One region of the Brevibacillus sp. LEMMJ03 genome, then DNA from elsewhere that is predicted to be linked to it. Evidence: riboswitches for the same ligand, from Rfam matches in the RefSeq annotation. Region 1 holds a riboswitch; each other region holds the start of a gene.

Region 1 (9,530 bases):
CCAGGTTGCCGTAGGCCGGGTACTTTTCTTCGAGGAAGTACCACGGTTTGCCGTCCTTGTAGGTCCAGACGCGTCCGCCTTCACCGCGAGCCGACTCGGACATCAGGCGCAGCTTGTCGTCGCCCGGGATGGCGGTCGGGTGAATCTGGATCATTTCGCCGTTGGCGTAAATGACGCCCTGCTGGTACGCCGCAGATGCCGCGGTACCGGTGTTGATGATCGAGTTGGTCGATTTGCCGAAGATGATGCCGGGTCCCCCGGTCGCCAGGATGACGGCATCGGCGCGGAAGGATTGGATCTCGCCGTTGCGCAGGTTCTGCGCCGTGATCCCCCGACAGGTGCCGGCGTCGTCCAGAACAACCCCAAGGAAGTCCCAGTATTCGTACTTGGTCACGAGACCTTCCGTTTCAAAGCGGCGCACTTGCTCGTCCAGCGCGTAGAGGAGCTGCTGCCCGGTCGTTGCGCCGGCAAACGCGGTACGGTGATGCTTGGTCCCCCCGAAACGGCGGAAGTCCAGCAGACCCTCCGGCGTACGGTTGAACATGACGCCCATCCGGTCCAGCATGTAGATGATGCCCGGAGCCGCGTCGCACATCGCTTTGACAGGCGGTTGGTTCGCCAGGAAGTCGCCGCCGTAAATGGTATCGTCGAAGTGCTCCCAGGTGGAGTCGCCTTCCCCTTTGGTGTTCACCGCGCCGTTGATGCCGCCCTGCGCACAGACGGAGTGGGAACGCTTAACCGGAACCAGGGAGAACAACTGTACGGGAACGCCCTTTTCTGCTGCTTTGATGGTAGCCATTAATCCGGCAAGGCCGCCACCGACAATGATCAGTTTACCTTTTGCCATGAATGAGTCCCCCTATCCCTACAGAATGAATGCAGACATCGCCCGCAAGCCGATGAGCGAAACGATTACAAAAATGCCCATGGTCAGATAAGTGGCGAAACGCTGGGAACGTGGACCGACGGTGATGCCCCAGTGTACGAGGAACGACCAGAGACCGTTGGAAAAGTGAAACACGGTGCTGAGAATCCCGATGGTGTAGAAGACGACCATCAGCGGATCGCTGAGAATGTTGGCCATCATGTCAAAGTTCACTTCGGCACCCAGCGCTTTTTGAATGCGCGTTTCGTACACGTGCCAAGCGATAAAGATGAGCGTGATGATACCCGTAAGGCGCTGCCAGAGGAACATGTGGTTGCGGAAATGTCCGAAGTTGCCCACATTGTGTTTCGCCTGGAAGGCAATGTAGATCCCGTACACGGCATGGAACAGGATGGGAATGTAGATGAAGATGAATTCCACGGCGAGCAGGAATGGAACGTGTTCGATCATTCCTACCACCTGGTTGAAGGCTTCCGGTCCCCGGGTTGCCTGATAGTTCGCCGTCAAGTGGAACAAGAGGTACAGCCCGATTGGGAACAAACCGAGAAAAGAATGCAGCTTGTGGTTCAGAAAGCTATGGCCTTTCGCCATACAATGGTCCCCCTTTCAATTGTATGTAGCGTTCTTTGCTAGATCTTTTCCCCACTATCCTAACCCATTGCCCCGCCGGTTAGACATGAACCGCAGCAGCCTGCCGTCCCTGCCGCCCGGCTTGGCAAATTGTGTCGGAAAACGGAAAAAAGTTGGGCAAAACGTTGAACCACAACCAATTGTACTCCTGTCTCCTAGGAGCGTCAAGACAGTGAATAGACTAATTCCATTGTTGGATTACACGTATCAATCGTCCGATTTTTCTATGAATCTGTCATAGACGCGGCCGCTCTCTCATAGTCTGGTACCAAACAGGTTGACCAATCGGCTGCAAAAGACCGGCGTCCGCAGGAGGGTCCGACAGCGGACAAGCCATCGCGCGGCCTGCAGCCGGGAAGGAGGATCGCGAAATGAAAGAACCGGATCAACTGGGAGCCCTGCTGCCTTCCCGCGTCATCGCCGATATCGAGCGCATCCACATGCCCTATCTTGGCTATCACTTGCTGCGGGAGCACCTCACCCGCACGCTGCTGGGCGAAAGCGAACCGCCCATTCTCCACTGGCTGGGAAAGGAAATGGGGCGGCAGATTCCCATCCGCTCCGCCAACGGCCTGGTGTTTCCCTTTATCCGCCTGGGGCTGGGCAAACTGGACCTGCTGGAAGACGGGGAGCGGCAGCTTCGTTATCGCCTGACCCATACCATCTATCGCTACATGTCGCCCGAACGGATCAACCGTTCCCTCTCCCTGGAGTGCGGCATCATCGCCGGCGCTGTCGGCCGCTGGAAGGAGCAGGAGACGGAAGCCCGGATGGAGGCGGAGGAGACGGGCAGCGTCCTGATCACGGTCCGCTGGTAAGGCCTTGCCGGGACGGGTACGGGCCGGACGGACAAAATTCGGATGGAGAGGCACCGTATCGCCGCCGCAAAAAGTTCCCCCGTAAAAAATCCTCCTGTAAAAAATCCCCCTTTTTCCGCGGCGAAAAAAAGGGGGGAGGCAGCATGTGGCGTCGCTATTGGTTTGTCAGCCGGGTTACACCCCGTGCACGACCGCTGTTTCCGCCACGTCGAGGCCGTATGCGGTGTGCAGGCTGCGCACGGCCCGCTCGGTGTGTTCCGCCGGGATGACGCAGGACACCTTGATGTCGGACGTGGAGACCATTTTGATCGTGATCTCCTGCTCGGCCAGCACGCGGAACATCTCGGCGGCCACGCCCGGATTGTGTACCATGCCGGCTCCGACAATCGAGACCTTGGACAGGCCCTCTTCGTACTCCACTTTTTCAAAGCCGAGCTGATCCCGGTGGGCGTTCAGCGTGTCGAGCGTCTTTTTCAGGTCGCTCCCCGCCACCGTGAAGGAAATGTTGGTCACGGCCGCGTCGTACGAGCTTTGGATGATGATGTCCACGTTCACCTGGTGATCCGCCAGCGTGTTGAACAGACGGGACAGCGTGCCCACGCGCGCGGGCATTCCCACAACCGTCACCTTTGCGACGTCTTCGTCGTGGGCGACGCCGCTTACTACTCTTCCTGTTTCCATATGCGCAACCTCCTCTACGTACGTGCCTTCTTCTGTCGTAAAGCTGGAGCGGACGACCAGCCGGACCTTGTGGGTCTTGGCCGCCTCCACCGAGCGCGGATGCAGCACGCCCGCCCCCAGGTTGGCCAGTTCCAGCATCTCGTCATAGGAAATGCTGTCCAGCTTGCTCGCCGTCGGAACCACACGCGGGTCGGCGGTGTAGACGCCGGCCACGTCTGTGAAAATTTCGCATTTGTCCGCGTTGAGGCTGGCTGCCAGCGCCACCGCGGACGTGTCCGAACCGCCGCGGCCCAGCGTGGTGATCTCGCCCGCTTCGCTGACTCCCTGGAATCCAGCCACGATGACGACCCGGCCGCGCGCCAGCTCCTTCCGAATCCGTTCCGTCTCGATATGGGTGATCCGCGCCTTGCCGTGGATCGATTCGGTCGTCACTCCCGCCTGCCAGCCCGTCAGGGAAATGGCGTCATACCCTTTTTGGTGCAGCGCCATCGCCAAAAGCGCAATCGACACCTGCTCGCCTGTCGCCAGCAGCATGTCCATCTCCCGCTCCGACGGGTAGGGGGAAATCTGTTTGGCCATGTCCACCAGCACGTCCGTGGACTTGCCCATCGCCGACACGACGACGACCATGTCGTGTCCCGCTTCCTTATATTGTATAATCCGGTCCGCTACTTTCATAATCCGTTCGATGGTACCTACGGAGGTGCCTCCGTATTTATGCACGATCAACCCCATGCGGCTTCTCTCCCTTTTCCTATTCAACATGATTTCTCGTTTGATTCTTCTCTGTCAGGCCATCTTCGTTCCATTTCCTGTTGGAACATGCCGTTTTTCTCACTCTTGCAAAAAAGGCAGCGACGAGGATACACCTGTCACTGCCTGCCAGTTCGACATACCGGTTCCTCCTTCCCTTGACCACGTGAACAGTTGAGCATGACGGAACACACCCTGTTCCATCCTCAACCGACATCGTGAGATAGCTCTCCATCCGGCAACGGGTGATTGCGCGGATGACAGTCCTGCGCTTGTTCAACGCAGGCCCAGCACGGAGGAAGCGGGCCTTTCTCCGTACTTCGGCGAATTCCCCTTTCCCGTACCCGTCACAGATGCCCGATCTCAGGGAGGTACTCATGGTTTTCGCGCCTCTACCTCACTCCAAACGGGAAGTGAGGCTTGTTATGCTGTTTGTATGGGATTATACCATGAAGCCGCCTCGGGTTCAACGACCTTTTTGGCGTTACGTTTCCATCTGCCGAAGATGGCGGATAATCTCGCGGGCCAGCTTGTCGCCGATACCGATCTGCCGGAAGTCCTCCACCGTCGCTTCTCGCATCTTTTTCAGCGAGCCAAAATGCTGGAACAACAGCTTGCGCCGCTTTTCGCCGACACCGGGAATCTCGTCCAGCCGGGACGAGAGCATCGTCCTGCTGCGCGCCTGCCGGTGAAACGTGATGGCAAAGCGGTGCACCTCGTCCTGGATCCGCTGCAGCAGGTAAAACTCGTAGCTGTCCCGGCGAAGCTCCACCGGTTCCGGCGGATCGCCGTAGAGCAGTTGGGCCGTCCGGTGCTTTTCGTCCTTGGCCAGGCCGCAGACGGGGATGTAGAGCCCCAGCTCGTTTTCCAGCACGTCCATCGCCGCGCTGATCTGCCCTTTGCCGCCGTCGATGACGATCAGGTCGGGCAGCGGCTGGTTTTCCTTCAGCAGGCGGGTGTAGCGGCGGCGGATCACTTCCCGCATCGCCCCGTAGTCGTCCGGCCCCTCGACGCTTTTGATCTTGAATTTGCGGTACTCTTTCTTGTCCGGCCGGCCGTCGGTAAAGACGACCATCGCGGACACCGGTTCCGTGCCCTGAATGTTGGAGTTGTCAAACGCCTCGATGCGGTGCGGCGTGCCAATTCCGAGCACGTGCCCCAGATTGTGCACCGCCTGGATCGTCCGTGCATCGTCCTTGGACATCAGCGCAAATTTTTCCTGCAGGGCAATCCGCGCGTTTTCGGAGGCCATCTGCACCAGTTCCCGCTTTTTGCCCCGCTTGGGCGCGTACACCTTGACGCCCAGCCACTCCGCCAACAGCTCCGGCTCGCTCTGCTCCGGCAGCAAAATTTCCTTGGGCAGTGCGTTCTGCTTGTCGTAGTAAAACTGGGTGACGTAGGACATAAAGTCCTCCGCCTCGTCGCCGTAGTACGGAAACGACGTCGTCTCCCGCTCGATCATCTTCCCCTGCCGCATGTAGAAAATCTGGACGCACATCCAGCCCTTGTCGACGGCAAAGCCGATGATGTCACGGTCCACCGTGTCGGTAAAGGTCACCTTCTGCTTCTCCATCACGGCTTCGATGCTGCGGATCTGGTCGCGAAGCTCCTTGGCCCGCTCAAACTCCATGTTTTCCGCCGCCTGCAGCATCTTTTCCGTCAGCTCCCGCTTCACCTCCTCGTGGCCGCCGTCGAGAAAGCGGCAGATCTCTTCCACCAGCCGCTGGTTCTCTTCCGCGGGCACCTCATGGACGCAGGGAGCCAGGCACTGCCCCAGATGGTAGTACAGACAGACCTGCTTCGGCAGCGTTTTGCACTTGCGCAGCGGGTAGAGGCGGTCCAGCAGCTTCTTTACCTCGGATGCCGCCCCCGCGTTGGCGTAGGGACCAAAATAACGCGCCTTGTCCTTGACCACCTTGCGGGTGATTTCCAGGCGCGGATGTTTTTCGTTGGTGATCTTGATGTACGGATAGGTTTTGTCGTCCTTCAGCATCACGTTGTAGCGCGGATTGTGCTGCTTGATCAGGTTGCACTCCAAAATCAGCGCTTCGATCGCCGAGGAGACGACGATGTATTCAAAGTCGGCAATTTCGCTGACCAACAACTGCGTCTTGCCGTCGTGACTGCCCGTAAAGTAGGAACGGACGCGGTTCTTCAGCACCTTTGCCTTGCCCACGTAGATGATGTCTCCGTCCTTGTTTTTCATCAGGTAGCAGCCCGGCTTCTCCGGCAGGACGGCCAGCTTGTCTTTCAAGGAGCTGTTCACGGCTGCCCCCTCCTTTCTTCATGTCCGGCCCATCGGCCCTTCCCGCACGGGCGGGAATGTACGTTCCGTCCCCATGTTACCACGTTTTTCGGCGAAACACGACTGTTTCTCGCTGGCACAAAAAAATCAGCATCCGCGCAGTGCGAATGCTGATGACGGACCCTGCCCGGCTTAAGCGGCCAGGCAGGTGTTGATCCGTTTTCCTTACAGGTGTTTGCCCAGCGTGCCCATCAGCGCTTCCTTCGGTTGGAAGCCGATTACCTTGTCGACCGGCTGACCGTCTTTAAACACGATCAGCGTCGGGATGGACATCACGCCGAAGCGGCCGGCGGATTCCGGATTCTCGTCCACGTTTACTTTAACGATTTTCAGCTTGGTCCCCACTTCGCTGTCGATCTGCTCCAGCACCGGCGAGATCATTTTGCAGGGGCCGCACCACGGAGCCCAGAAGTCAACCAGGACAGTGCCGCCTTGCTCCACTTCCTGGGAAAAGGTTTGATCGGTTGCATGTACAATTGCCATGGTATCGTTACCTCCTTCTATTCGGTACGCCAAAAGGTTCCATACGCCCTACAGTATATCATTCTCCACCGGAAATGACTACGGCGGACGACACTTTGCCGCGCTTTCCACGTTAGTCTGTCCGGAATCGCCGCACTCTATTGCCCCATGTGCTTCAGCCGGTTGATCTCCCGTTCGTGGTCGCACACTTTGCGGTGCATGAGGTCAAAATCGGATTCCAGCAGTTGATGATGCCGTTCCAGGCGGTCAAAGCGGCGGTTGGTTTCGTCGCGAAACGCGTACATGTCGTCGCGAAACACATACATCTCCTCGCGAAACGTGTACATCTCCTCGCGAAACGCGTACATTTCACGTTTGAACTCGCGCAGCTCCTCGACCGATTCCTTGACGATGCGGTTGTTTTCCGCCACCATGTGGATCAACTGCCGCAGCAGTTCCTCACTCATTCCGACCACTCTCCCTTTTCCTTGTTATTATAGCGGACAGGACAAGCGTACGACAGCGGGGGCGGACAAAAAAACGGTGCGCAGCCATACCGCGACCGCCGCTTGGCGCACCGCTCCCGGGACAGCAAAAACGGCGCCCCGTACAGGGCGCCGCAGCCGTGCCGCTCGATTACACGAGCACTTTTTTGAATTCGGCCGTGAGCAGCGGAACCACTTCAAACAAATCGCCGACAATGCCGTAGTCCGCCACCTGGAAGATGGGAGCTTCCGGGTCCTTGTTGATGGCGACGATCACTTTGGAGTTGGACATGCCTGCCAGGTGCTGGATCGCCCCGGAGATGCCGCACGCGATGTACAGGTCGGGTGTGACCACCTTCCCTGTCTGGCCGATCTGCATGGAGTAGTCGCAGTAGTCGGCATCGCACGCGCCGCGGGACGCGCCCACAGCCGCACCGAGTACCTCCGCCAGTTCGTAGAGCGGTTTGAAGCCGTCCGCGCTCTTGACGCCGCGTCCGCCGGAGACGATGATCTTGGCCTCGGAGAGATCCACTTTGCCGCTCGTTTTGCGGACCACTTCCTTGACGATGGAGCGCAGATCCTTGATCTCCACGTCAAACGGCACCACCGTGGCCGTTTTGCCGGTGTCAGGCGCTGCGGCGGGGATGTTGTTGGGCCGGATCGTGATCATGATCGCGCCGTCGGTAAACGTCCGTTTTTGGAACGCCTTGCCCGCGTAGATCGGCCGGGTAAAGACCGGACCGGCCTCCAGACCCGTCACGTCGGAGATCAGGCCGTACCCGAGACGGGCGGCCACTCGCGGCGCCACGTCGCGGCCGATCGCCGTGTGACCCAGCACCACCGCGTCGGGAGAGACGAAGTCGATCAACTGTTTCAGCGCTTGGGCGTACGCGTCCGGCGTATACTGCGCCAGCGCGGCATGATCCGCCACGTAGACCGTACCGGCGCCGTGATGTCCCAGGACCGCCGCATGCGCGCCGCTGTCCGGTCCGAACAGGGCGGCCACCACTTCGCCGCCTTCCGCCAACACGTGCGCGGCGGCCAGCGCTTCCAGGGACACGTTGCGCAGTTGACCGTCGCGCGTTTCTGCCAATACCAGTACCTTTTTCATCAGGATCCTCTCCCTCTCGCTTAGATCACTTTTGCTTCGTTACGCAACAATTGGACCAATTCGGACACTTGCGCCGCCAAGTCGCCGGAGAGAATGCGGCCCGCCTGCTTCTTCGGAGGCAGGGACTGGTCGACGATGACGGTCTTCGCCTGCACGTCCTGGGCGGACAGGCCGAGATCGTCCGCGGAGAGGCGATCCAACGGTTTTTTCTTGGCTTTCATGATCCCCGGGAGGGACGGGTAACGCGGTTCGTTCAGCCCCTGCTGGGCGGTGATCAGCACCGGCAGGCTGGTTTCCACCACTTCCAGATCCCCTTCGACGTCGCGTTCCACGCGCACCTGGGTGCCGTTGATCTCCAGTTTGACGGCGGTGGAGACGTGGTTGATGCCCAGCTCTTCGGCCAGACGGGGCCCGCCTTGTCCAGCGCCGGAGTCGACGGCCATCTGTCCGCCGAGGATGATGTCGTATCCCACTTTGCGGGCGACGGCAGCCAGCACCTTGGCCGTCGTGTACTCGTCTCCGAACAGGGATTCGTCGTTCACCAGAACCGCCTTGTCCGCTCCCATCGCCAGCGCGGTGCGGAGCGCGTTTTCCGCCCGGTCCGGACCGATGGAGACGACGGTCACTTCGCCGCCGTGCTCCTCCTTCAGCTTGATCGCCTCTTCCACCGCGTACTCGTCGTACGGGTTGATGATGAATTCCACGCCGTCTTCCGAGATTTTGCCATCCTGGATGACGATTTTTTCTTCCGTGTCAAACGTCTGCTTCATGACAACCAAAATGTTCATGGGATTCCCTCCTTCTAGGTGGCGCGATTCCGATACCGGCTAGCGGTCGGCAAACTGCGGCCTGCGCTTTTCCAGAAACGCGGCGACGCCTTCCTTGACGTCCTCCGAAGCGAACGCTTCGCCGAACAGTTCGGCTTCGCGCTGCATGCCTTCCGCCTTGCCGAGCACCGTCCCGGCGTGCACCGCCTCCAGTGCCAGCCGCAGGGCGACGGCGCTTTTTTGGGCGATGGCGCCGGCCAGCTTTTTCGCTTCGTCCAGGAGCTGGTCCAGCGGATGGACCGCTTCCACCAGCCCGATGCGCAGCGCCTCTTCGCCGCCGATCATTTCGGAGGTGAGGATCATCTGCGTCGCCTTGCCCCGGCCCACCAGGCGCGGCAGCCGCTGCGTGCCCCCGTATCCGGGGATGATGCCCAGGTTGAGCTCGGGCAATCCCAGCTTGGCTTCGGGCGCCGCCAGCCGAATGTGGCAGGCCATCGCCAGTTCCAGACCGCCGCCCAGGCACGCCCCGTTGATCGCGGCAATGATCGGTTTCGGGAAGGTTTCCAGACGCTCAAACAATTGCTGACCGGCTTTCGCCAGCGCTTCCGCATCCGCGGACATCAGTTGGGTAA
Region 2 (9,530 bases), on a different contig from region 1:
AGCGCGCTGCAAGCCATTCGATCTGAATAAAGAATGTGGGGATAGGGAGTATGAACAAGAAAACGTGGATCATTCTTTCGGCAGTCGTTGTCCTGTTGGGCGGAGGAGGATACGCCGGCTATCACTATCTCGGATCCAAAGACGCCGCCGCCGAACAGCCGCAGGAGGGGCCGCCCTCCTTTCCCACCGCAGTCGTGGACAGGGGGGACGTGAAAAAGACCATCTTTGCCTCCGGGACCGTGGAAGCGAAGGCACGCGAAGAGGTAAAACCGGAACTGGCCGGCAAGGTGGAGCAGGTCTTTGTGAAAGAGGGGCAGCGCGTGAACAAAGGGGATCCGCTGTTCTCCATCGACAGCACGGACGCCGCCCTGGAGCTGCAAAAGCAGGAGCTGAGCATTGTCCGCGCCCAGAGGGAACTGAACGATTTGAAAAAACGGAAGGACAGGATTGCCTTTTCCATGGGCGGCAAGGTGAAGGAAGTGCTGGTCAAGGAAGGGGATACGGTGACACCGGAGACCGTGGTCGCCAAACTGGTCGACACCGATCACCTGAAGATTACCGGAAAGTTTTCCGCCTTTGAAGCGGAGCACTTCAAGGTGGGACAAAAGGTGAAAGTGTTTATCTCGGCGTCGATGATCTTTCTCGACGGTACGGTTACCAAGGTCGACCTGATCGGGAAGAAGGAAAAAGGCGTCGGCGGGGTCCACGACGTGGAGGTGCTGGTGAAAAAGCCCGGAGCGCTGTACGTGGGAGACCTGGGAGAAGTGCAGTACGTCGACCCGAACGGCGTTCTGTTCGCCAGCCAGATGGCGACGCCGTTTGAAGACCCGGACGTCGTGGAGGTCGTGGCCGGCACCCACGGCAAGGTCGGCAAGGTGGAAGTGGAAAACGGCGACGAGGTCAAGGCAGGCCAACTGCTGGCGAAAATGGACATGTCCGCCTCCGAACTGGACCTGAAGGAGAAGGAACTGGCCTTGAAGGAGTTGCTCTTGACCCTGGAGCAGAAGAAGCGGGAGATCGCGAAAAAGCGGGTGACGGCGCCGATCAGCGGGGTGATTACCAAGCTGGAGGTCAAACCGGGCGAGACGCCGGACTCCGGCAAGCCGGCCGCGGTCATCATGGACAGCAGCGCCGTGTATTTTGTGGCGGCTGTGGATGAAATCGACATTCCGTCCATCCGGGTGGGGCAGACGGCCGAGGTGTACGTGACGGCGTTTGGCAACAAGCCGTTTACCGGCACGGTGGTGGACGTGCCCAAAGAGGGGACGAAAGAGGACAAGTCGGTCCGCTTCGCGGTGAAAATCGAGCTGACCGACGCCGCCGAGATGAAGCACGGAATGACCGGCGACTGCGACATTTACGTGGAGAAGAAGGAAAACGTGCTCCGGCTGCCGCTGCAGGCGGTCGACGTGCTGGAGGACGGCAAGGGAACCGTCATGGTGAAGGATCCGAAAACCGGGGAGCCGACGCCGAAAGAAGTGGAGATCGGCATCGAAGGGTCGGAATTCATCGAAATCAAGAGCGGCATCGCGGAAGGCGAGGAAGTGCTGATGATGAACGGCGGCGAAGGCATGTAGCACGGCCGTATCCGCACGTCCCCGGCTCAAAAGGAACCCGCCTGCTTGTGCCATTGCGGCAGAGCAGGCGGGTTGTTTGATTGGCAGCCGTACGCAGCCGATCCGCTTTACGGCAGCGGCCTTTGCTCGTGCGGCTTGAGGGCGGCGACCCTGATCCGGCTGTAGTCCAAGACCCAGGAGCCGTCGCGGAACAAGGTGGGCCGCAGCCGATCGGCGATCATCGTGCAGGTCTCGTCCTTTTCCTGCGGCGGCATGTCGGCAAAAAACGGGCCGCAGAACGCATCCAGCCAGTGGCGCAGCCCCTGTTCCCCGTCCGGAAGCGGTGTGGGCCGTTCGAAGTGCTGCGCCAGTTTGACGACAAAGCCCTGCCGTTCCAGAAGCGAGGTGTAGGCGCCGATGCCGGGGAAGTACCAGGGGTTGCGGCTGTCCGCATCGCGCCCCTTGTCTGCCAGGACGGCGCGGATGGCCTGGACGACCCGTTCCACGTTGCCCGCTCCGCCAAACTCGGCCACGAACCGTCCGCCCGGCTTGAGCGCCAGCCACACCTGGCGGATGACGGCTTCCGGCCGCTTCATCCAGTGCAGGGCGGCGTTGGAAAAGACGGCGTCAAACGGTTCCTCCGTCACGAACGTCTCGGCGTTGGCGACGAAAAACCGCAGCGCGGGGTATTTGCTCCGCGCCGTGTCAATCATGTCGGCGGACAGGTCCATTCCCGTCGGCACAGCCCCGGCCTTGGCCATCTCGGCGCAGAGATCGCCCGTTCCGCAGCCCAGGTCGAGAATCGTTTCCCCCGGCTGCGGCTGAAGCCATTCCAGCACGCCTTTGCCAAACCGGGAGACAAAGTCCATCTTGCCGTCGTACAGCCGTGCGTTCCAGCGGTTCTCTACATGCATGGAAAATCCCTCCTTGGTATGGTTGTACCAGTGGAGGGTTTATTCGTCAAATCTATAAAAAGTATAAAGTCTATAGTTATTTCCTATTTATGCTGCTATATCCGGTCAAGATACAGCGTGGTTACAGAGGTGGAGTCGCCGTTTTCGATTTCTTCCTCCGTCGCCTCTTCTTCCAGCTCGTCCATCTCCATCCCGGGCGCGATGGTCGGTTCGTGCTTCGGATTGCGCTCGTCCGTCCGCTTGTCCATCGATCCTGCCTCCTTTCGCTTGGGCTGTCCCTAGCGTTTGCCAGCAGCGGGGGCATTATGCCTGTCCCGGCGGCCGCCTTGTGGAGGGATGGCGAAAGCAGTACGATAAAACCAAGGAAAGATGCCGGGTGTCGGCAGGGAGGAGGAACGTATGGAACCGATTGTGCTGCGCGGCCATCATCTGCTGTGCGTTCACGGGTTTCAGGGGATGGGGTACAGCCCCGCGTTTGTCGCCAAAATGGGGGAAATCGTCGAGCGGATCCGCGATCCCCGGCAGGATTTTCCCATTCGGGTGGTGCGGGGATTCGACGACACGTGCCAGGCGTGTCCCAACAAGGGAGCGGAACGGTGCGAAGCTTCTCCCGATTCGGAAGAGCACGTGCAGACGCTGGACCGCAACGTTCTGGCCCATCTGGGATTGACGGCGGGAGAGGTCTACCTCAAATCGGAACTGGTGGAGCGCACCCGCCGCCTGGTGGAACCGGACGATCTGGCCTTCCTGTGCGCCGGATGCTCCTGGTACGAATACGGCGTGTGCCGCGAGGGCATCGCCCGCTTGCGCCAGACGCAGGCCGCCAGCAGGCAGGAGCGGAAATCCGCCCCATAGCGGGAAAGGAGAGAGGAATCGTGACGGACGAAGAGCGCGGCGTATTGGAAAAGCTGGGGTTCCGGTTGGAGGACGGCGCGGTGAAACATCTCAAGCTGGGGATCGTAGAACGATGTGAGGTCTTTGAGGGATTTGCTTCCCTCGCGGAGCTGGAGGCCTTTGCAAAGGCGATGCTGCGCACCCGCTGTCGGCTGCGCAAAACGGCCGCACAGCCAGGCGGCGAGAGGCAGACGCGTGACAAAAGGAGATGAGTTGAGTCGGAATGGAGACGAGAGAGTTGCTCTTGCGGGCGTTGGACGAAGTGGAAGCGTGGGAACGGGACCAGAAGGACCTGTGGTTCTGGGAAAAGCTGGGCCGGCTGCCGTTTGTGCTTTTGGACCGCGTTACGCCCGCCGTCGTCAGGGAGAAGCTGGGGACGGCTGTCGATGAAATGGCCGCCTTTCTGGAGCAGGGGGGTACCTATCTGGTAAGCGACGAGTCAGTGTATGCGCGGTTCCAGGAGGCCCAGCCGGGAACGGGACGGCCCAAGCAGGAGGACGTCAAGAGATTGCCGCTGGTCACCATGGACAAGGTGGCAGCGGAAATGGTGGCATCCCGCGCCGCGTTTGCCACGGTGCAGGGAGCGACAACGGGGTTTGGCGGGCTGTTCACCCTGGCGATCGACGTCCCGCTGCTGTTGGGCACCTCGCTCAAGGTGCTGCAGGAGATGGCGCTCTGTTACGGATACCGCCCCGAGGAGAAGCGGGAGCGGCTGTTCATCGTCAAATGCCTGCAGTTTGCCTCTTCCGACATCGTCGGCAAGCGGGCGATCCTGGAGGAGCTTTCCCGCTTTGACGAGCCCGAAAGACAGCGGGATGTCATCGCCCAACTGCAGGGCTGGCGGGAAGTGGTGGTGACGTACACGGAAAACTTCGGCTGGAAAAAGCTGTTTCAGATGGTGCCGGTGGCGGGCATGCTGTTTGGCGCTTACCTGAACCGCTCCACCGTGCAGGATGTGGCGGAAACGGGCCGGATGCTGTACCGCAAGCGGCGGATTCTGGAGCGGCTGCGGCAGGAGGAAGCCGGAGCCTGACGGGCAGGATGTCCCGCGCACTCCGGCTTTCCCCGCTGCCTGAGCAGCACAGGACAGGCCGCGTGATTTCGGCTATTTAAGTCCACTCCTCGCGCGTGATCGCGAAGATCAGGTGGTCTTCCCAAACGCCGTTGATCTGCAGATACCGAAGCGACAGCCCTTCCCGGCGGAAACCGGTCTTTTCCAGCACGCGGATGGAGGCCCCGTTGCGGGGCATGACCGCCGCCTGTACGCGGTGCAGCCCGGCTTCCGCGAACGCGAATCGCAGCGCCTGCCGGACGGCCTGCGTCATGCAGCCGCGGCCGCTAAGGGACTGGTCGAGATAATAGCCCATGGTGGCGTTTTGCCAGGCGCCCCGGACGACGTTGGAAAGGTTGACGCGGCCGATCAGCTCGTCGTTCTCCCGCAGAAAAACGCCAAAGGCGTAGGCGGTTCCCGCCGCGAAGTCGCGCTCGGCGGCCGCCAACTGCTCCCGCTGTCCCTCCAGGGTGAGAAACGACGCGGGGCGGATCGGTTCAAACGGTTGAAAAAACGCCTGATTGCGGACGCGCAGCGCCAACATGGCCGGCGCGTCTTCCGCCGTCAGGGGGCGGATGTACACGCTTTGTGCCAGCGAAGACATGGAGCGGTCCTCCTTTTCTCCGGACGGAATCTGGGGACCGTCAGTGTACCACGTTTGCGGCCGCCTGAAAAGACGGTCCCGGCAGATTGCGCCAGGACCGTATGGATGCGGGCGCGCACCGCTGCTCCGCTACGCCAGCGACTGCGCGAACGAACGGCCGAATTCCCGGCAGGTTTCCTTCTCCTGGACGGACGGGGACAGTTCCACCTTCAACCCGTTCAACGGGACGTCCGCGCCCAGCGAGGTCACTTTTTCCAGCAGAATGTCGACAGCGGCTCCCACTTTTTCGTAGCCGGAGTCGCAAGAGCCGAATACAGCCGCTTTTTTGCCCCGCAGGTCAAGCCCTTCCATCTCTTCGTAAAAATCCAGAAACTCGTCCGGCAGCTCCCCGTCTCCCCACGTGTAGGCGCCCAGCACGATGCCGTCATAGTCGGCCAATTCGGAAGCGGAGCAGTCCACCACTTCCTTGACCTCCGGTTCGATTCCCGCCGACCGAATGCCTTCGACGATCGCATCGGCCATCTCCCGGGTGTTTCCTGTCATGCTTGCATAGACCAGTATGATCGTTTTCATAAGCCCTCCAAACAGATAATGGTTATCATTTTCAACTACAAGATAATGAAAATGATTATCGTTGTCAACAATTATCTGTTTCCCCTCTTTTCCATTCAGAGGTTGCCACCCGGGGAGGATTTTGATAGAGTAAAAGGAAATTCCATAACGTATCTACAAATAGAGGTGCGCTGCGGAAGAGTACGTCTTGCCGAAAAACGCGGGGGGCGTGGGAAGACGGAAAGGCCAAGGCGCCGAAGTTCTGGCCGTACCCCTCGGACGGCGAGGGCTGGGGTTCCCGTGAACAACGGTCGCCCTGTCATGAAAGGCACGGCCTTTCGTGGAGCGCTATTTACGGTTTGCTTTCAGGTATCAAAAAGCAATGAGGATAGCGTCTGCACTCATTGCTTTTTCTACATTTCCACATACAGTGTCATGGAGGAGATTCACAGTGAACATGATGGATGCGCATGAAATTATCTCGTTTATCCAAAAAAGCGAAAAGAAAACGCCGGTGAAGGTATACCTGAAAGGAGACCTGGACGGCATCGATTTCGGCGCAAACGCCAAAACGTTTATCAGCAACGGCACAGGCGTGGTCTTCGGCGAATGGAAGGAGATCGAGCCGGTGCTGGAGCAGCATAAGGACAAAATCGCCGATTACGTGGTGGAAAGCGACCGCCGCAACTCCGCCATCCCGCTTCTGGACACGAAAGGCATCCAGGCGCGCATCGAGCCGGGCGCGATCATCCGCGACCAGGTGAGCATCGGCAACAACGCCGTGATCATGATGGGGGCGGTGATCAACATCGGCGCCGTCATCGGCGAAGGCACGATGATCGACATGAACGTGGTCGTCGGCGGACGCGGCACCATCGGGAAAAACTGCCACATCGGCGCCGGTGCGGTGATCGCGGGCGTAATCGAACCGCCGTCCGCGCAGCCTGTCGTGATTGAAGACGACGTGGTGGTCGGCGCCAATGCGGTGATTCTGGAAGGCGTTCGCGTCGGCAAAGGTTCCGTCGTGGCCGCCGGCGCGGTCGTCATCGAGGACGTTCCGCCGAACGTGGTCGTGGCCGGCACTCCGGCGCGCATCATTAAACAGATTGACGAAAAAACACGCTCCAAGACGGAGATCAAGCAGGAGCTGCGGCAGCTGTAGGAGCGTGAGTGAGAAGATGGCTACGGACTGGCGTTCGCTCGACGAACAGTACATTGTCTCGACGTACAAACGGCTGCCGATCGCAATTGCCAAAGGAGAGGGCAATTACCTGTACGACACCGACGGCCGGGTGTATCTGGACCTGTTTACCGGATTGGCCGTCAACGTGCTGGGCCACTCCCATCCGCGGATTGTCCAGGCGCTCCGGGAGCAGGGCGAGCGGTTTCTGCACATCTCCAACGTCTTTCTCAACCCGCCGGCGATCCGGCTGGCGCAGCGGCTGATCGACAACACCATCCCCGGCAAGGTCTTTTTCTCCAACTCCGGGGCGGAGGCGACGGAAGCGGCGATCAAGCTGATCCACAAATGGACGAAAGCGGAGGGGGCCGGCCGGACGGGGATCGCCGTCCTGCGCAACAGCTTCCATGGGCGCACGCTGGGGGCGGTGCGGCTGACGCGGCAGCCCCACGTCTATCAGGATTTTCCCCAGCCCGACTTTCCCGTCTACGAGCTGGATGCGGAAGACGCGGAACAGCTTCGCGCGGTCTGCCGGAACGAGAAGCCGGCGGCCCTCCTGATGGAGCCGGTGCTCGGCTCCGGCGGCGTGGTGCCGCTCTCCGAAGCGTATTTGCGGGAAGCGGAGGCGATCTGCCGGGAAGAGGGCGTGCTGTTTGCCATGGATGAAATCCAGACCGGCATGGGCCGTACGGGCCGTCTGTTTGCCTATCAGCACGCAGGGGTGACGCCCGATTTGATCCTGTTTGCCAAAGGAGTGGGCGGCGGCCTGCCGCTCGGTGGGGTGATCGCCGGCCAACGGCTGATGAATCTGTTCAAGCCGGGGGATCACGGCACGACCTTTGCGCCCTCGCCGCTCTCCGCCGCGCTGGGCAACGCGGTGCTGGACGAATTGCTCGACCCGGCCTTCCGCGCCCATGTGAGCGACGTGATCGGCTACCTGTGGGGACGTCTGGAAGAGCTGAGACAGCGCCTGCCGGAGCAGCTTCAGGCGCTGCGCGGCAAAGGCATGATGGTGGGCATTCCGCTGCACGCGACGCCCGAAGAAGCGGCCCGGCTGCAGCAAAACCTGCTGGCCGAGGGCATCCTCGTCGACGTGACGCAAAAGACGATCGTCCGCCTGCTGCCTCCGCTCACCTTGACGCGGGCGGATGTGGACCGGTTTGTGGATGTGTTTGCCCGCCAACTGACGGCGCTCGGCACCGGAAAGGAAGTGTAGAGGGATGACCGATTCCCCGTTTGTGCGGATTCGCCGCGACCTGCATCAAATTCCCGAACCCGGTTTTGCGGAGTACAAAACGCAGCGCTATCTGCTGGACTATCTGGAGCGGCTGCCGCAAGAGCGCCTGCAGATCAAGACCTGGCGCACCGGCATCCTCGTCAGGGTTAACGGGCTTCATCCCAAGCGGACGATTGCCTGGCGGGCGGACATGGACGGTCTGCCGATTCGGGAGGAGACGACCTATCCGTTCCGCTCCACGCACGAGGGGTACATGCACGCCTGCGGCCACGACATGCACATGGCGATCGGGCTGGGCATTCTGACCCATTTTGTTCACCATCCCGTCGATGACGATCTGCTCTTCGTGTTCCAGCCGGCCGAAGAAGGACCGGGCGGCGCCAAGCCGATGATGGAGAGCGAGGCGTTTGCCGAGTGGCGGCCCGACTGCATCTTTGCCCTGCACATCGCGCCGGAGTACCCGGTGGGGCACATCGCCACCAAGCCGGGCATCCTGTTTGCCAACACCTCGGAGCTGATGATCGAGCTGACCGGCAAAGGGGGGCACGCGGCCTTTCCCCACAAGGCAAACGACATGGTGGTGGCGGCCAGCCATCTGGTGACGCAGCTTCAGTCGATCGTGGCCCGCAACATCGACCCGCTCGATGCGGCCGTCGTGACGGTGGGCAAAATCGAAGGGGGCACCAAGCAGAACATCATCGCGGAAACGGCGCGGCTGGAGGGGACGATCCGGACGCTGTCGCTGGAGTCGATGGCCCGGGTGAAAAGCCGCATCGAGGCGCTGGTCAAAGGCGTCGAAGCGGGATTCGAGTGCACGGCCACCATCGATTACGGCTGCGGGTACTGCCAGGTGTACAACCATGAGGCGCTGACCGAGCGGTTCATGGAATGGGTGGGCACCCAGCGCCCGGACATCACGCCGATCCGCTGCAGCGAAGCGATGACGGGGGAAGACTTCGGCTTTTTCCTGTCGGAAATCCCCGGCTTTTTGTTCTGGCTCGGGGTGAATACGCCCTACGGCCTGCACCATGCGAAAATTGAACCGGACGAGCGGGCGATCGACATCGCCATCAGTCTGGTGACGGACTATCTGACCTGGCTGTCCGGGCAGGAGGAATGGCCGATCTGAGCAGGACCAGCTGGTCCTTGCCGTGATCGTTTCGGCCTGGCTGCGATAACACGCGCGCGAAAATCCGTTCATCGATAAGCGACTCCAATCGAGTCGCTTTTCATTTTGCTCATTTACAAGCATGACTGCCGGGCGTATAATGAGAATCATCTTCATTGATAATAACTCTCATTATCATCCGCTTATATGCGTCAACGGCAGGAGGAGGAGTTTCCTTGGCAAGAAAACCGCTTTCCGTATTGCTGGCAACCGCCTTGCTGGCAGGGTGCACCCCGGAGGCGCCGTCAGGCACCAACCAGTCCGCACCGCAGCCCGCGGGCCAGGCGGCCGGCACCAAAGCACAGGGTCTGCGCGTGGAAAAGACCGATTACCGCTTTGACACGGCGGCCAACATGTTTGCCTATTCCGAGTTT
Region 3 (9,530 bases), on a different contig from region 1:
GAAGATAGAGACGAAGACCACAGGATGGTGGTCACCCCATGAGTCAGCAAACCAGCCTCCGCAATCGCCTGTCCGCCACAGTCGCATCGCTCAAGCCGTCCGGCATCCGCCGTTTCTTCGACCTGGCCGCATCGATGGAAGGGGTCATCTCGCTCGGGGTAGGGGAACCTGATTTCGTCACCCCGTGGCGCGTGCGGGAAGCCTGCATCGCCTCGCTGGAAAGGGGCTACACGTCGTATACCTCCAACGCCGGTCTGCTGGAGCTGCGCAAGGAGATTCACAAGTACCTGGAGGAGCGCTTCGCCGTCTCGTACCATCCGGAAACCGAGATGCTGATCACGGTCGGCGCCAGTGAAGCGATTGACATCGCGCTGCGGGCCATCGTCGATCCCGGCGACGAGGTATTGGTCGTCGAGCCCTGTTACGTCTCCTACGAACCGATAATCCGTCTGGCCGGCGGGGTTCCGGTGTTTTTGCACACGCGCGCGGAGCAGTCGTTCAAGCTGACACCTGAGGAGCTGGAGGCGCACATCACGCCGCGCACCAAGGCGATCATCTTCTGCTACCCGAACAATCCGACCGGCAGCACGATGTCGGCGGAGGAGTGGAAACGGCTGCTGCCGATTATCGCGAAGCACGATCTGCTGGTCATCTCCGACGAGATTTACGCGGAGCTGAGCTACGGCCGCAGGCATGAGAGCATCGCCGCCCTGCCCGGGATGAAGGACCGGACGATCCTGATCTCCGGCTTTTCCAAAGCGTTCGCGATGACGGGCTGGCGTCTCGGCTACGTCTGCGCGCCGGCGGACCTGCTCGGCGGAATGCTGAAAATTCACCAGTACACCATGCTCTGCGCGCCGGTGATGGCGCAGATGGCCGCCCTGGAGGCTTTGCGTCACGGGCAGGCGGACATGGAGCGGATGGTGGAAAGCTACCGGCAGCGGCGCAATTTCGTCGTGCAGGGCTTCCAGGAGATCGGCCTGGCCTGCCACGAGCCGGAAGGGGCGTTTTACGCGTTTCCCTCGATCGCGTCCACCGGGCTGGACGCCAGCGAGTTTGCCGAGCGGCTGCTGATGGAGGAAAAGGTGGCCGTGGTGCCGGGCGACGTGTTTGGCGACAGCGGCAAGGGGCATATCCGCTGCTCCTACGCCACCTCTCTGGAGCAGCTGCAAAAGGCGCTGGAGCGGATGGGGCGCTTCGTGCAGAGGTTGTCGTAAACAAGGGAAAGGCCGGGGAATCCCCGGCCTTTGCCTCTTATTATTTGGATACAGTTGTCTCGTCAAACGAGAAATCCACTTCTCGCAGCGGCACCACTTTCGTCTTTTTCACGGCCTTGTAGCCGAGCCAGACGATCAGAAACAGCGGCAGGCCGATGTACGACACGAGAATGCCGTTCCAGTCGATCGTCTCCCCGGTGAAGGCGGTGTAGTTTTGGCCGAGGATGACGAAGCAGCAGACGACAAATGCGAAGATCGGGCCGAACGGGAACCACTTCGCCCGGTATGGCAGTTGGTTCAGGTCGCGGCCTTGGGCTGCGTACGCCTTGCGGAAGCGGTAGTGGCTGATCGCGATGCCCAGCCAGGCGATAAACCCGGACATCCCGGAGGCGTTGAGCAGCCACATGTAGACGGCGCCGTCGCCAAACAGGGAGGCGAGAAACGCGAGCATCCCGATGCTGGCGGTCAGCAGCAGCGCATTGACCGGAACGCCCCGCTTGTTTACCTTGCTGAACAGCTTGGGCGCCTTGCCTTCTTTGGCCAGCATCCACAGCATGCGGGTGGAGGCGTACATGCCGGAGTTGCCCGCCGACAGGACGGAGGTCAGGATGACGGCGTTCATCACCGACGCGGCGAAGGCGAGACCGGCCTTTTGAAACACCAGCGTAAACGGGCTGATCGCGATGTTCTCGATGTCGCCGTTGACCAGGTTGGGGTTGTCGTACGGGATCAAGAGCCCGATCACGATGATCGCCAGGATGTAGAACAGCAGGATGCGCCAAAACACCTGCTTGATCGCTTTCGGCACGTTTTTGGCGGGATTTTCGCTTTCTCCCGCGGCAATCCCGACCAGTTCCGTCCCCTGGAAGGAGAAGCCGGCGATCATGAAGACGCCGAGCATCGCCATGAAGCCGCCGTTGAACGGCGCTTCGCCGACGGTAAAGTTGCGGAAGCCGACCGCTTCGCCGCCCATGATGCCGAGGATCATCAACAGGCCGATGATGATGAAGAGGATGACGGTCGCCACCTTGATCAGGGAAAACCAGTATTCCGATTCTCCGTATCCTTTTACGGACAAATAATTAAGACCAAACATGAGAGCGAGGAACAGGGCGCTCCACAGGATGGACGGCGTGTCGGGGAACCAGTACTTCATGATCAAGGCCCCGGCCGACAGCTCGACGGCGATGGTGATGGCCCAGTTGTACCAGTAGTTCCACCCCAGCGCAAAACCGAGGGACGGATCGACGAACTTCGTCGCGTACGTGGAAAACGAACCGGAGACGGGAAGAAAAGCCGCCATCTCGCCCAAGCTGGTCATCAGGAAGTAGACCATCAGGCTGATGGCCGCGTAGGCGGCCAGCGCGCCGCCCGGACCGGCGGAGTGGATGGAGCCGCCGCTCGCCAAAAACAGCCCCGTGCCGATGGAGCCGCCGATGGCGATCATGGTCAGGTGTCGGGCCTTGAGGCCCCGCTGCAGTTGATTGGATTCCATGAGTGCATGCACGACCTTTCTGATGAGATAGTCGGAAGGAAGGTCGGACATAAAAAATACCGCCACAACGAACAGGGCGGTATTGTTACATCCCCACCAAGCCTTCGTTGAAGATAGCACACCACGTTTGCCCGGCTCGCAAACGTGACAGTTCTGCCCCTTTCGGGTACAGCCCCAGCCCGTGTGCCCAGAGAATGCACAGCGGACTTCGGCGGCTTTTCCCTCCTCTGGAGTCATCGATCTTCTCTGGATCTCGTGCCAGAATCATATAAAAGCCGCGACCTCTATCCTCATCGTATTTGATGAGGATAATCTATGCAGTTATGTTACGGTTCAAGTATATAGAAAAACGGGGCAAAATCAAGGGCTAAAATTTGTAAGATGCCCGTGCGTCTCGTGACCGTGACCGGAGACTCCAGCAGTCCGACTTGTCTGAAAAATTAAGCGTTTTCATTGACAGAAAGAAATGGATCTGGTTATACTTGAAGAAACGTTGATCGGATAGCATATTTTCCCATACGGTTAGGCGGAGAAACGGAGAAAACCCTTACCCGTAAACACACTCCCAAGGGGATGTGTTTATCTACGTGAGGGTTTTTCTTTTTCTCCCGCCAAACTGTTTGACTATTCGATCAACAATAAATAGAAAGAGGGGTCTGACGCATGTTGAAAAAATGGATGAACGTCGCAGCCACGGCCGTTTTGCTCTCCACTGTCGCCCTGGCGGGGTGCTCCTCCGGCGAAGAGGCTTCGCCCGGCGGCACACCGGCAGGGAACGGATCGGCGGGAGCGAAGGAACTGGGACCAATCGCGCTCTATTCGCCGGAGACGCCGGATATGACCAAAGAGATCGGGCTCAATTTTGAAAAGGCTTACAAAGGGTCCTCCATCAACGTGCAGTACGCCGGGACCAACGTGCTGGTCAACCGCATGATCGCGGAAAAAGACAACCCGCAGGGCGACGTCTGGTACGGCGGCGGCGGATTCCTGCCGTTCGAGGCGGCCAAGGACAAGGACATCATCACATCGTATACGCCGGAAGCGATCAAGGATTGGCCGGAAGTGCGGGACGGCATCAAACTCCGCGACAAGGACTGGAAGTGGATCGGCGCGGAGGTGTTCGTGCTCGGGTTCGCCTACAACAGCGACCTGGTGAAGCCGGAAGAGGCGCCGAAAACCTGGGATGACCTGCTCGATCCCAAATGGAAAGGCAAAATCCAGATGCCCAACCCGGCCGCGTCCGGCACCGCGACCCTCACTGTGCTGAGCCAACTGATGGCCCGCGGCGAAGAGCAGGGCTGGGATTACTTCAAAAAGCTGGTGGAACAGATGAGCGCCATGCCCGACTCCGGCTCCGCGCCTTCCAAAGCGGTTGCCAAAGGGGAGGCACACATTGCGATCGCCTTTGACTTCATGGCGTACGAGATGAAGGCCAAGGGGGAGAAAATCGATTTCATCGTGCCGGACAAGACGCCGGTCATCGTCAACCCGGTGTCGCTGGTGAAGGACGGCCCGAACCCCGACGGCGGCAAGGCGCTGATCGACTACCTGCTGTCCAAGGAAGGGCAGCAGACGCTGGCCAACTGGTACCACATCCCGATCTCCAAAGAAGTGGAGTCGAAAACGCCGCTTACCCTGGAAAAAGTCATCCCGCACGCGCAGGAGCTGGACGTCGACTGGGTCGTGAACAACTACGACCGGGTGCGCAGCGAGTGGCGGCAAAAATTCCAGTAAGGAGGCTCTTGGATGGGGTCGGTTCGAATCGAACACTTGCATAAACAATTCAACGGAATCACTGCTTTGGAAGACGTCAATCTGGAGATTCGCGAGGGCGAATTCTTCGCCCTTCTGGGCCCTTCCGGCTGCGGAAAAACGACGACCATGCGCTGTGTGGCCGGTTTTGAAAGCCCCACCGCGGGAAAGATTTTCATCGGGGAGCGGGATGTGAGCCATGTGCCCGCCAACCAGCGGAACTGCGGCATGGTGTTTCAGAGCTACGCGCTGTTCCCCCATCTCAGCGTGTTTGAAAACGTCGCCTACAGCCTGCAGGTGCGCCGCTTTTACCAGGGCGGCCTGGGCACGAAGCTGTCCGTGCTGGCCCACATGCTCAACCGCAAGCTGGGGAAAGTGGACAAGGACACCGAAAAAAAGGTGCGCGACGCCCTTGATTTCGTCGAACTGGGCCACCTCGCCGACCGCCTGCCCGGACAGTTGTCCGGCGGCCAGCAGCAGCGCGTGGCGCTGGCCCGGGCGCTGATCATGGAGCCGGCCGTCCTGCTGATGGACGAGCCGCTGTCCAACCTGGACAAGAAGCTGCGCAGCAGCATGCGCGTCACCATTCGGCGCATCCAGCAGAAAGTGGGGATCACGACGATCTTTGTGACCCACGACCAGGAAGAAGCGATGAGCATGGCCGACCGCGTGGCCGTGATGCAGGGCGGCAGGCTGGTGCAGGTGGACACGCCCACGGCCCTGTACAGCCAACCGGCCTCCACGTTTGTCGCCGATTTCGTCGGCGCGTCCAACATCTTCAAAGCGACGGTGAAGGAGTCCGGCGAGGCGGGCACCGTGCTGCAGCTCGTCGGCGACGGGGTGATTCGCTCCGCGTTTCCGACCAACCGCAGCGAAGTGGACGTGATCATCCGGCCGGAAAGCATCCGCCTGTTCGCGGACGGGGCGCAGGTGGATACGGGAGACAACCTGCTGGAAGGCACGATCTCCATGTCCACCTATCTGGGTTCGATCATCCGCTACGACGTGCAGGTCGGCGAGCTGCAGGTGGAAGTGGACAAAACCTTCGAAGCGGGCAGCCCACTGCTGCCGGCGGGGACGAACGTGAAGCTAGCAATCGATCCGAATGTCGTGGTGATCCTATGAAACAGCGGCACTTTACCTTCAACGGCTTTACCGTGCTGAAATGGTTGATTTATCTCTTTTTCCTTGTGTTTTTGCTGGTCCCGCTGTTTTCCATCCTGCTCGTCAGCCTGACGGGAGAGCCGGTCAACCTGTTTGGCAGCCTGACCAGTCAGAAAATTTTGTCGTCCACGCTGAAGAAGCTCTCTCACCTGTCGCTGGACGCGTACTCGTCGCTGTTTGAAGGCACGGGGTACTTCGCCGCGCTGGTCAACAGCCTGAAGCTGAGCACGGGGGTGGCGCTGCTGGTGACGGTGTTGGTGCTGCCGATCGCCTACGCCTTCGCCCGCACCACCATGCCGTGGAAGCCGTTCTTCGCCGCGCTCTGCACCATCCCGCTGGTGGTGCCGACGTTCATCTCGTCCTACGCGTTTACCCTGATGTTCGGCAAGACCGGGTGGGTCAACCACATCTACCGGTCGCTAGGCGGCGAAGGCGTGCTGTTTGACGTGCAGTCGATGTTGGGAATCGTGCTGGTACAGGTCTTTTTCTTCTTTCCCTACGCGCTTTGGCCGATGGTGGCGGCGTTCAAGATCAGCGACCTGACGCTGGAGGAAGCGTCGCAAAACCTGGGGGCGCAAGGCTGGTACACCTTTTTGCGGGTGACGCTGCCGCTGGCCGTGCCGGGGATCGTCTCCAGCATGCTGCTGATTTTTACCGTCAGCTTTTCCGATTTCGGCACGCCGATCATTCTGGCGCCCAAAGACCTGAACCTGATCGTGGTCGAGGCGTACCGCGAGATCGCCGGCTTCTACAACTGGGCGGGCTCGGCCGTCCTGACCGTGATCATGCTGCTGGTGGCCGCCTTCTTTTTCTGGCTGCAGCGGTTGGTGGTCAAAGGGAAGGAGTACGGCACCATCTCGGGCAAGCCGACGCGGCAGAAGCTGAACGACCACAAAGGGGTCGTCGCCGTGCTCACTATCTACACCTTCCTGGTGATGCTGGTGCCGCTTTTGGCCGTCGGGTCCGTCTTTCTCTCGTCGCTGGCGACCACCTGGGGTCATCACGCCCTGCCCGACGGCTACACGCTGAAGCATTACCTGACCATCTTCAGCACGTCGCATAAAAATATCGTGAACAGCCTGGTGCTGGCGGCCGGAGCGCTGGTGCTGAGCGTCGTGATCGCCACGTTTGTTTCGTACTTCGTGGTGCGGCGCGGTTCCGGCGGGCTTGACTTCGTCTCGTCGATCCCGCTGATCGTGCCGGGGATTTCCCTGGGGATTGCGCTGATCCAGACGTTTAATACGGCGCCGCTGAAATTGACCGGCACCGCCCTCTTGCTGATCGTCGCCTACACGATCCGGCGGATGCCGTACATGATCCGCTCGACGATGAGTTCGATGATGGCCATCCGCAAAGACATCGAAGAAGCGGCCGTCAACCTGGGCGCCTCCAACCTGCTGGCGGCGGTTACGGTCATCGGCCCGCTGATGCTGCCGGGCATCGCGGCGGGCGCCATCCTGGTATTCGTGACGGTGATCAAGGAGACCAGCATCTCGCTCCTGCTCGCTCCGACGGATTGGGCGCCGATGAGCCTGGCCGTGTTTCAGAACCTGCTGCGCGGCGAGTACTACACCGCTTCGGCGATGGCGATCCTGATCATCGCCATTGTCATCGCGCTGCAGTCCCTGGCGAAAAAACTGACCAAAGACCAACTGTACTAAGGAGAACGGGCAATGAGAGGGTTTATCTTTGACCTCGACGGTACGGTCTATCTGGGGGACCGTTTGATTGAGGGGGCGGCGGAGGCGATCCGGACGCTGCGGGCGCGCGGCGACAAGGTGGTGTTCCTCTCCAACAAGCCGATCGCCACCCGCCAGTCCTACGCGGAGAAGCTGACGAAAATGGGCATCCCCACAACGGTGGACGACGTGCTCAACTCTTCGCTGATCACGGCCCGGTACCTGCAGCGGGTGATGCGGCCAGGCGAGCGGGTGCTGGTCATCGGGGAGCAGCCGATCCGTGACGAGCTGGCGGCGCACGGCATCGTCATGAGCGACGACCCGCACGATGTGCAGTACGTCGTCCTGTCCTGGGACCGGCAGTTCAGCTACGGGATGCTGAACGCTTTGTACCAGGCGGCGGTGCGGGGAGCCAAGGTGATCGCGTCCAACCCGGACCGGACGTGCCCGCTGGAAGACGGACAAATCCCGGACACCGGCGCGTTTATCGGGGCATTGGAAGGGGCGACGGGCAGGCCGGTCGACCTCGTGGTGGGCAAACCCTCCCCGATCGCGGCGGAAGCGGCCGTCCGCCATCTGGGGCTGGACTACGCTTCCTGCTACATGGTGGGCGACCGGCTGGAAACGGACATCAAGATGGGCAATGACACCGGGATGAATTCCGTCCTCGTGCTGACCGGCATCTCCACCAGGGAGATGGCCGAGCGGAGCGAATACCGTCCGCGCTATATTTTAAACAGTATTAAAGAAATTGTGAACATTTAGAAAGTGGTGGTATAATAGGAGCAACCAACCTGACCTGGAGGGTAACGGATGTATCCTATTGTCGATCTTGTCGAACACCAGACCATCGCCGCGGTTCAATCGGAAGCCGATGTGGACGACGCGATCAAAAGCGACGTGAATATCGTCTTTCTGTTGACCGGCTCGATTTTCAACATCAAGGAACTGGTGGACCGGATCAAGCAGGCCGGCAAATGCGTCTTTTTGCACATGGAGTTCATCGAGGGCATCGCCCCTGACAAAAGCGGCGTGGCGTACGTGGCCCAATACATCGCGCCGACCGGCATCATCTCCACCCGCAGCAACCTGATTCGGGTCGCCAAGGAGATGGGGCTGATGGCGATTCAGCGCATCTTTCTGATCGACCGCAACGCCGTGATCAAAGGCATCAAGGTCGTGGAGCAGAGCATGCCGGATGCGGTCGAAGTGATGCCCGGCGTGATGCCGAGGGTGATCCAGGAGATGACCGGCCTGACGCCGCTGCCCATCATCGCCGGCGGACTGGTCGGCACCAAGCAGGAAATTGACGACGCGCTTGCCGCAGGGGCGCTGGCCGTGTCGGTCGGCACCAAAGACCTGTGGTTTTAGTGGACGTAGTTTTCGTGTAAGTCTTCTTGTGAATAGGAAAAAGGGAAGAGAACAGGAGAACCCCCTTGAAAGGACGGCTTGTCTGATGACTTCAGGCCGCACTTTTCACGGGGGGTTTTTTTCGGCATGAAACATGGAGCGCGTGAGAAGAACCGGCGCGGGCGAAGCGGCTGCAACAGGGAGGCTTCGTCCTGCCGGAGAGGAGGCTTTTGTGTGAAAATGAAATTTTCAGCGAGCAGCCGGCTGGCTGTACTTCAGGAGATGGCGGGGGAGACGCTTGACCTGCTCGTGATCGGCGGCGGGATTACCGGTGCGGGCATCGCGCTGGACGCCAGCGTCCGCGGCATGAAGGTGGGCGTGGTGGAAAAGGCGGACTTCGGTTCGGGGACGAGCAGCCGCTCCACCAAACTGATTCACGGCGGGCTCCGGTATCTGAAGCAGGGGGAAGTGAAGCTGGTGCGGGAAGTGGGGAGAGAACGGGCCATCCTGTACAAAAACGCCCCCCATCTGGTCATTCCCGCCCCGATGCTGCTGCCGATCTACCAAGGGGGAACCTACGGCTACCTGGCCTCGTCGGTCGGCCTCTACCTGTACGACCTGCTGGCCGGCGTGGAGCGCACGGAACGGCGGAAAATGCTCAGCCGCGACGAGACGATCCGGCAGGAGCCGCTGCTCAAGCGGGACCGGCTCAAAGGAGGCGGACTCTACGTGGAATACCGCACGGACGACGCCCGCCTGACGCTCGACATCATGAAGACGGCTGTGGCACACGGGGCACGGGCGGTCAATTACGCGGAAGCGCGCCAGTTTCTCTACGACAACGGCCGGTTGACGGGGGTGCGCGTCGCGGAT

What was found. Region 1 has a riboswitch for lysine ahead of FOI68_RS02820 (aspartate kinase). Riboswitches for the same ligand answer to the same signal wherever they lie in the genome.
Region 2: another riboswitch for lysine. It lies ahead of dapD (2,3,4,5-tetrahydropyridine-2,6-dicarboxylate N-acetyltransferase); the one in region 1 lies ahead of FOI68_RS02820 (aspartate kinase).
Region 3: another riboswitch for lysine. It lies ahead of FOI68_RS20200 (amino acid permease); the one in region 1 lies ahead of FOI68_RS02820 (aspartate kinase).

The regions. Positions count from the first base shown of each region.
Region 1 is NZ_VKJN01000002.1:37,504-47,033, forward strand. It holds gene sdhA (succinate dehydrogenase flavoprotein subunit) at 1-847, opposite strand, end outside; gene FOI68_RS02810 (succinate dehydrogenase cytochrome b558 subunit) at 866-1,477, opposite strand; gene FOI68_RS02815 (DUF2507 domain-containing protein) at 1,888-2,334, shown strand; gene FOI68_RS02820 (aspartate kinase) at 2,509-3,750, opposite strand; lysine riboswitch at 3,985-4,171, opposite strand; gene uvrC (excinuclease ABC subunit UvrC) at 4,253-6,034, opposite strand; gene trxA (thioredoxin) at 6,239-6,556, opposite strand; gene FOI68_RS02835 (hypothetical protein) at 6,694-7,002, opposite strand; gene FOI68_RS02840 (electron transfer flavoprotein subunit alpha/FixB family protein) at 7,172-8,131, opposite strand; gene FOI68_RS02845 (electron transfer flavoprotein subunit beta/FixA family protein) at 8,152-8,919, opposite strand; gene FOI68_RS02850 (enoyl-CoA hydratase) at 8,959-9,530, opposite strand, start outside.
Region 2 is NZ_VKJN01000011.1:79,515-89,044, forward strand. It holds gene FOI68_RS15015 (ABC transporter permease) at 1-30, shown strand, start outside; gene FOI68_RS15020 (efflux RND transporter periplasmic adaptor subunit) at 51-1,577, shown strand; gene FOI68_RS15025 (class I SAM-dependent methyltransferase) at 1,685-2,470, opposite strand; gene FOI68_RS23545 (hypothetical protein) at 2,566-2,718, opposite strand; gene FOI68_RS15030 (DUF1284 domain-containing protein) at 2,870-3,325, shown strand; gene FOI68_RS15035 (hypothetical protein) at 3,346-3,576, shown strand; gene FOI68_RS15040 (EcsC family protein) at 3,588-4,397, shown strand; gene FOI68_RS15045 (GNAT family N-acetyltransferase) at 4,474-5,019, opposite strand; gene FOI68_RS15050 (flavodoxin) at 5,149-5,592, opposite strand; lysine riboswitch at 5,745-5,930, shown strand; gene dapD (2,3,4,5-tetrahydropyridine-2,6-dicarboxylate N-acetyltransferase) at 6,023-6,733, shown strand; gene FOI68_RS15060 (aspartate aminotransferase family protein) at 6,750-7,967, shown strand; gene FOI68_RS15065 (N-acetyldiaminopimelate deacetylase) at 7,972-9,117, shown strand; gene FOI68_RS15070 (hypothetical protein) at 9,333-9,530, shown strand, end outside.
Region 3 is NZ_VKJN01000022.1:4,741-14,270, reverse strand. It holds gene FOI68_RS20210 (Lrp/AsnC family transcriptional regulator) at 1-42, shown strand, start outside; gene FOI68_RS20205 (aminotransferase) at 39-1,217, shown strand; gene FOI68_RS20200 (amino acid permease) at 1,258-2,712, opposite strand; lysine riboswitch at 2,819-3,007, opposite strand; gene FOI68_RS20195 (extracellular solute-binding protein) at 3,376-4,446, shown strand; gene FOI68_RS20190 (ABC transporter ATP-binding protein) at 4,459-5,589, shown strand; gene FOI68_RS20185 (ABC transporter permease) at 5,586-7,289, shown strand; gene FOI68_RS20180 (HAD-IIA family hydrolase) at 7,302-8,072, shown strand; gene FOI68_RS20175 (glycerol-3-phosphate responsive antiterminator) at 8,121-8,678, shown strand; gene FOI68_RS20170 (glycerol-3-phosphate dehydrogenase/oxidase) at 8,898-9,530, shown strand, end outside.